3 regions of the Rhodopseudomonas sp. BR0G17 genome follow, and region 1 is predicted to be linked to each of the others. Evidence: riboswitches for the same ligand, from Rfam matches in the RefSeq annotation. Region 1 holds a riboswitch; each other region holds the start of a gene.

What was found. Region 1 has a riboswitch for cobalamin ahead of DY467_RS03025 (DUF1636 domain-containing protein). Riboswitches for the same ligand answer to the same signal wherever they lie in the genome.
Region 2: another riboswitch for cobalamin. It lies ahead of DY467_RS19245 (TonB-dependent receptor plug domain-containing protein); the one in region 1 lies ahead of DY467_RS03025 (DUF1636 domain-containing protein).
Region 3: another riboswitch for cobalamin. It lies ahead of DY467_RS12065 (hypothetical protein); the one in region 1 lies ahead of DY467_RS03025 (DUF1636 domain-containing protein).

The regions. Positions count from the first base shown of each region.
Region 1 covers NZ_QUML01000002.1:209,447-211,686, forward strand. The annotation lists gene cobW (cobalamin biosynthesis protein CobW) at 1-34, opposite strand, end outside; gene cobU (bifunctional adenosylcobinamide kinase/adenosylcobinamide-phosphate guanylyltransferase) at 38-568, opposite strand; gene DY467_RS03025 (DUF1636 domain-containing protein) at 565-996, opposite strand; cobalamin riboswitch at 1,104-1,301, opposite strand; gene cobT (nicotinate-nucleotide--dimethylbenzimidazole phosphoribosyltransferase) at 1,398-2,240, shown strand, end outside.
Region 2 covers NZ_QUML01000028.1:34,356-36,595, forward strand. The annotation lists gene DY467_RS19235 (MFS transporter) at 1-144, opposite strand, end outside; gene DY467_RS19240 (DUF938 domain-containing protein) at 220-936, opposite strand; cobalamin riboswitch at 1,068-1,270, shown strand; gene DY467_RS19245 (TonB-dependent receptor plug domain-containing protein) at 1,452-2,240, shown strand, end outside.
Region 3 covers NZ_QUML01000012.1:142,863-145,102, forward strand. The annotation lists gene tcuB (tricarballylate utilization 4Fe-4S protein TcuB) at 1-911, shown strand, start outside; cobalamin riboswitch at 999-1,198, shown strand; gene DY467_RS12065 (hypothetical protein) at 1,309-1,872, shown strand; gene DY467_RS12070 (precorrin-8X methylmutase) at 1,869-2,240, shown strand, end outside.

The DNA.
Region 1 (2,240 bases):
CGGTGAGCACCGTGACGGGAACGCGGGCGGTCATGAACTACTCTCCTGATTGGCGTTTCAGCCACAGCGGCAGGCCGGCGGCGATGAAGGCGACGTTGGGCACGGCGGCAGCGATGGTCTGATTGAGGCGACCTTGCGCGTCGCGGAAGGCGCGGCCGAGCGGCGTCTCCGGCACCAGGCCGAGGCCGACTTCGTTGGAGACGAGCACGATCGGTCCGGCGGCGACGCCGAGATAGCGCGCCAGCCGCCTCGCCTCGACCTCGGGATCGCGGCCGGCTTCCATCAGGTTGAACAGCCACAGTGTCAGGCAATCGACCAGTACGGCGCGGCCGCGGCCGGCGTGCTGGGTCAGCGCATCGACCAAGCCGAGCGGCTCCTCGATCGTAGTCCAGCCCTCGCCGCGGCGGGCGCGATGGTGGGCGATGCGATCGGACATTTCGTCGTCGCTGGCGGTGGCGGTCGCGAGATAGATCCTGGCGAGGCCGCTCTCGGCGACCAGCCGTTCGCCGAACACCGATTTGCCGGAGCGCGCGCCGCCAAGCACCAGGGTAGAGATCAGCGCGCTCATGCCGGCGCCCGCCCATCGTCGGGAGACCATTGCGGCGGCGGCAGGCGGACGACGGTACCCTTGCGCAGGACTTCCGGTCGCTGCCGCCACGGCACCAGACCGTAGTGACTGTCCTGATAGGAGGCGACGAACGCCGCCACCGCGTCGGCGCCGCCGGCGCCGTCGAGATCGCCGAATACGAACGTGTAGCCGCCTTCGCTCGACACTGCGACGGTGGCGGCGCGTTTGCATGCGGACAGGCACTGCACGGCGCGGACCTGCGCTCCGCCGGCGCCGGCCAGCGCGTCGCGGACGGCTTCCAGCATCGGCGCACCGACGGCGACGCCGTCGATCGTCTTGCAGGTGGTGCAGACGCTGACCATCACCGGCGCGCCAGGCAGCACGCGCGGCGGATCGGCGCTCACATCGGCAGGGGGCTCGGAATCCATCGGGCTCGAATCATCGCGTCAGCTATCGAGCTTTGTCGGAACGCGCGGGAGAGGCCTTTGCCGTCCGCACTGCTTCCGTCCGGTGCACCCCGCCCCGACGACCCTTCAAAGCACAATACGCGATGGCAGGTCTCCTGGCTCGCGAGTCGCCGCCATTCGCCGCCTTCCCAGGAATTCCCAGTGGCCTCGGCGATGGCTCGTCGCTTACAGTTGCGGGGGCAGCTCCGGGATCGAGACGCACCGCGTCTCCCACCGGCTTCCCTTTTCACCTTCCTTGCGGAAGGACCATCGTCTGGCACGCTAGCTGCGACGCTGTTGCGGGTCAACAACGCGAAGGTGGTGTTGACCGGGCTTGCGCGTTTGCCTCAGTTGCGCGCCTTGCCGAACCAAAGGACCATCCGATGCCGACCGAAACCCTCGTCACCTGGCAGCCGCCGTCGATCACCCCGGTCGACCCGTCGCTGAAAGCAACCCTGCGGGCGCGGGTGGACGGCAAGGCCAAGCCGCTCGGCTCGCTCGGGCGGATCGAAGACCTCGCCATCGAACTGGCCTTGATGCGACATCCGCAGCCGCCGCGCGCCGACAATGCGGTGCTGATGGTGTTCGCCGGCGACCATGGCCTGACCGAAGAAGGCGTGTCGCAATATCCGTCCGCCGTGACGGTGGCGATGGTAATGACCTATCTGGCCGGCAAGGCCACCGCCAATGCATTCGCAGCCGCCAACCATGTCGACGTCCGGGTGATCGACGCCGGTGTCGCCGCCGAGCTGCCGAAGCATCCCGATCTGATCGACGCCAAGGTGCGGATGGGAACCGCCAACGCGGCGCGTCAGCCGGCGATGAGCATCGCGGAGGCGTGCCAGGCGCTCGATCGCGGCGCCGAACTGGCGCGGGCCGAGATCGCCGCGGGGGCGGACGTGATCGCGCTCGGCGAAATGGGGATCGGCAACACGGCTTCGTCGTCTCTGCTGCTGCACCGCCTCGGCCCGGCGCCGCTCGATCAGAGCATCGGGATCGGCGCCGGCCAGGATGCCGACGGCATGGCCAAGAAGAAGGCGGCGATCGAAAAGGCGGCGATGCGCAGCCCCGCCACCGCACCGCTGGAGGCGCTGGCCGAATTTGGCGGGCTGGAGATTGCCATGATGGCGGGCGCTGTGCTGGGCGCCGCCTCGCAGCGCCGGCCGGTGATCGTCGATGGCTTCATCGCCACGGCCGCGGCGCTGGTCGCGGTGCGGCTGGCGCCG
Region 2 (2,240 bases), on a different contig from region 1:
GAGCTGCGCGCCGATGATCGAGCCGGTCGCGAAGATCACCGCGGCGTTGGCGCCGGTCAGCGCCTGCGCCGCGACCAGCCGCACCACGTTGGAACGGGCACGGGCATCGTCTTCGACGATGTCGTTGGCCGTCGCATCGACCATCGGCAGGGATTCTCCTCGCACCGGCCGACGACGGCCGGCGATTGCGCGCGCATCATAGGGCCGGGCCGGGCGTGATCAACCCGCCGGGCCACCGGCGGCCGCATGGGCCTCCGCCGGTTTTGCCCGTACAAACACCAGGATCAGGTTGTTGGCCGGCATCTCGACGATCTCGCTCAGCGCCAGACCGGCGCCGGCCGCGAGCTTTTCCAGATCCGCAACATCGCGGACACCCCATTCCGGATTGGCGTCGCGCAGGCTGGTGTCGAACACCGCATTGCTGAGCGCGGTGTGCTTGCCGTCCTGCTTGAACGGTCCATACAGCACCAGCATGCCGTCCTGGCGTAGCAGACGTCCGGCGCCGGCCAGCAGCCCTTCGGCGACGCGCCACGGCGCGATGTGGACGACGTTGGCACAGAACATCGCCAGCAATGGCCCGGGCTCCGCCCCGTCGGCCGGCGCCACCGACCAGGCGGGATCGGCCAGGTCGATCCGTTGCGGCGGCCTTAGATTGGGCAGCGCCGCGTGGGCGCGCCAGGCGGCAATGCTCTTGAGGTGCTGGTCGTTGACGTCGCTCGGCCACCACACGATATCCAGATGCTCGCGCGCCAGCGCTGCGATGTGCTGGCCGGTGCCACTGCCGGCTTCGAGCACGTCGCCCTGCCGCCCGGCGAGCAGCCGGGCCAGCACGGCGCGGATCGGCGCATCGTTGCGATGAAACGCGGCGGCGTCGAGCCGGCCGTCGGGTTCGACCCGCCGCCCGTCCTTGCCGAACTCCACCACGAACTCCGCCATCACCACCTGCCACATCCACTATCGTGCGAGGTGTACAGACCCGGCTGTTACACGCAAGTCACAGCTCGTCACAATCCGACCACGATTGCACCTGTTCGCCGCCATGGGCGAATTGACTCGCCAATTCCGCGACTTCTAATGGCGCTGACGGTTCCCGAGAGGGATGAAAAGGGAATACGGTGCGGACGCAGACACTTTCGCGTTCTAGGCCGTAGCTGTTCCCGCAACTGTAAGCGGATCGTCTTTCGTCGGATGCCACTGGGAACCTCGGTCCTGGGAAGGCGACGGAAGATCAACTGCGAGCCAGGAGACCTGCCGTCATTCGTGGTCACACGCGAAGTTGCCGGCCGGGAATTGCAGGCATTGTCTTCACCGCTTTCGCAAAGCTCGGTGAGACCTCGTTCGCTGTGACGTGCCACAGACGTCAGCCGAGGTTGAACCTTATGCAATCCCGACCCGCCGCGCCGCGGCCTTGCTCCGCACTTTCACGCGCGCTTCTTGCCTCCACCATTCTGGTGCCCGCGCTCTCGCTCACCACGCCTGCCGCCGCGCAGGACGTGCTGCCCGAGATCGTGGTCAGCGCCACCGCCACCGAAACGCCGCGCGAGCAGGTGGCGAGCTCGGTGACCGTGATCACCGCGGACGATCTCGCCCGCTATCAGCAGCGCACCGCCGCCGACGCGCTCAGCATGGTCCCCGGCCTCAATGTGGTGCGCACCGGCGGCCCCGGAGGCTCGACCTCGATCTTCATGCGCGGCACCAACTCCAACCACGTCAAGGTGCTGATCGACGGCATCGATGCCGGCGATCCGAGCAAGCCGAACGGCGCTTATGATTTCGCCAATCTGCTGACCTCCGACATCGAACGGATCGAAGTGCTGCGCGGCCCGCAGAGCGGCCTGTACGGCTCGGACGCGATCGGCGGCGTGATCTCCGTCGTCACCAAGCGCGGAAGCGGCCCGGCCAAGCTGACCGGCTCGATCGAAGGCGGCTCGTTCGGCACCTTCAACCAGACCGCGCGCGCCGCAGGCTCGCAGGACAATTTCGACTACGCCTTCAACGTCGCGCATTACCGCACGACCAGCCTGCCGGTGACGCCGCTCGATCTGCTGGCGCCGGGCCAGCAGCGCAACAACGACAACTACGACAACCTGACCTATTCGACCCGGCTCGGTGTCCGTGCCAGCGACGAACTCGCCTTCAACTACGTCGCGCGCTACACGGACGCCCACAAGGGCTTCACCGGCGACGACTTTTCGCGCTATCCGAACTCGTTCCCTGAGACGCTGCAGAGCACGACCGCA
Region 3 (2,240 bases), on a different contig from region 1:
CGTTCGCCGAACTGCGGCAGCGCTCCTATGCAGACCATTTGTGGCCGCCCGCGCTTGGGCGCGTCTTTCGCGCCTCATCGCTCGCAGTACCCGCCACCGTCGCGCTCGCGCTGCTGATCACCTTTGGCCTCGTACTGGGCACGGACTCATCGGCAACCTTGCTAACCGCCCACGCGGGCGAAGGCGCGTTCTATCGCGTGCTGCCGTGGCCGGCGATGGCCGGACTCGCGGGCGGCACCTTCGCCTGGGCGGTGATCGCGGTCACGCTGGCGACGCTGCGATACTGGCATACGATCGCGCCGGGGATGACGGTCCGCGAGATCGTCCGCGCGCTGCCCGCTGCCCTCTCCGACATCATCACGCTGCGCCATCTCGGCGGCGGCGGTCCCGGCTGCCACAACCATGATGAGCGCACCTCGCAGCGGCGACGGATCTTACACCATCTGACCGCCGGCGGCTTCGTGCTCAGCGGCCTGTCGACAATCGTGGCCGCCACTTATCATCATCTGCTCGGCGTCGTAGCGCCCTACCCGGTCGTCAGCCTGCCGGTGATGCTCGGGCTCGTCGGCGGCGTGACGATGACCGTCGGCGCGGTGGGACTGCTGGCATTGGAAGCGCGGGCCGACCACGAGCCGAGCGATCGCGGCGAGACTAGGCTGAACGTCGCTTTTCTCATCCTGCTGGCCCTCGTCGGCGCCAGTGGGCTCGCGGTGCTCGGCTTCCGCAGCACGCTGGCGATGGGGCTACTGCTCACCACCCATCTCGGGCTGGTGTTCGGCCTGTTCGCCGCGCTGCCGTTCAGCAAAGCGCTGCACGCGCCGTTCCGGGCGGCGGCGCTGCTGCGTGCGGCGATCGATAGCCGCCGCAGCTCGTTGGCGCGAGCCCCGGAGGCCTCGGGCGATACGCCTTGATCCCGATCAAGCTGGCGCGAATTTGATGACGGCTCTTGGCGGCCAGTTGCCAATGATGGTCGATTGACAGTTTGCCGTTTCCGTCCCAAACATCCCGCGCCGACGGTGTCCTGTCCTCGGACAGGACGAAGAGGGAATATCGGAAGATCGCTGCCCGCGGTCGAGCCGAAGCTGCCCCCGCAACTGTAAACGGTTAGCCGACGCAACACGCCACTGGAGATATTCCGGGAAGGCTGCATCGGCGAAGACCCGTGAGCCAGGAGACCTGCCGTCGCCTGCTATGTTGACGTCGTTTCGGGCGGGGTGCCCCGGGATGTCTTTCGGCGGTCCGGAGTGCAGGTCCGTTCGCCGGTTTTGAGCCATCGCCCGCGATGGCCAACCGACGAGATTCGGCGCGATGCCGCCCACTGCGCTCCATCCCGGTGTCTCCGCCGGTTCTCAGCTGTCGCTTCGGCCAGCCGCCGCCGAAATCGTGGTGCTGTCGCCCTGCGCCGCGACGCTGGCGGATTTCGCTCAGTCATGGCCCGGCGGACCGCCCCGGTTGCACACCAGCGATCTCGCCTCTTTCGCCGCGCACGCGTGCGAGCGCTCCCTCGATTCGTCGCTGCCGCGCGCAATCCTGATCGTGCTGCCGGATCAGGCGCATTCCGACCGTGAAGCCGTCGAACCGACCACCGCGTTCGCCGGCAGCCGGCGGATGGCCTTCGCGGTCCTAAGCGCTCGAGAGCAGCCCGACGTTCCAAGCGAACTGATCACCAACCTGCCGCCGACCACGCTTCGTCGCCTCAATAGGCTGTACGCGCAGCGCGCCGGCCATGCCGCACGCGCCATCCTGATGCAGTTCGCCCTCGCCGCGGGGCTCAGCATCTCCGCGATGGAGACTTCAAGCGGCAGCGCAGTCGCCGACACAGAGCAGCCCCCATCCCTTCTCCCCGAGCTGATCGAGGACGCCGCCCGATGACTTACGCTTACGAAAAGGACGGCGACGCGATCTATCGTCAGTCGTTCTCCATTATCCGCGCTGAAGCCGCGCTCGATCGGTTCACGCGCGACGAGGAGAAGATCGCGGTGCGCATCATTCACGCCAGCGGCATGGTCGAGGTTGCGGACGACATCGCGTTCACGCCCGGCTTTGTATCGGCCGGTCGCGCCGCGCTGCAGGCCGGCGCGCCGATCCTGTGCGACGCGCAGATGGTCGCCAACGGCGTCACCCGCAAGCGGCTGCCGGCCGACAACGAAGTGATCTGCACGCTGAGCCATCCTGGTGTTCCGGCCCTCGCCGCAAAGCTCGGCACCACCCGATCGGCCGCCGCGCTCGAACTGTGGCGC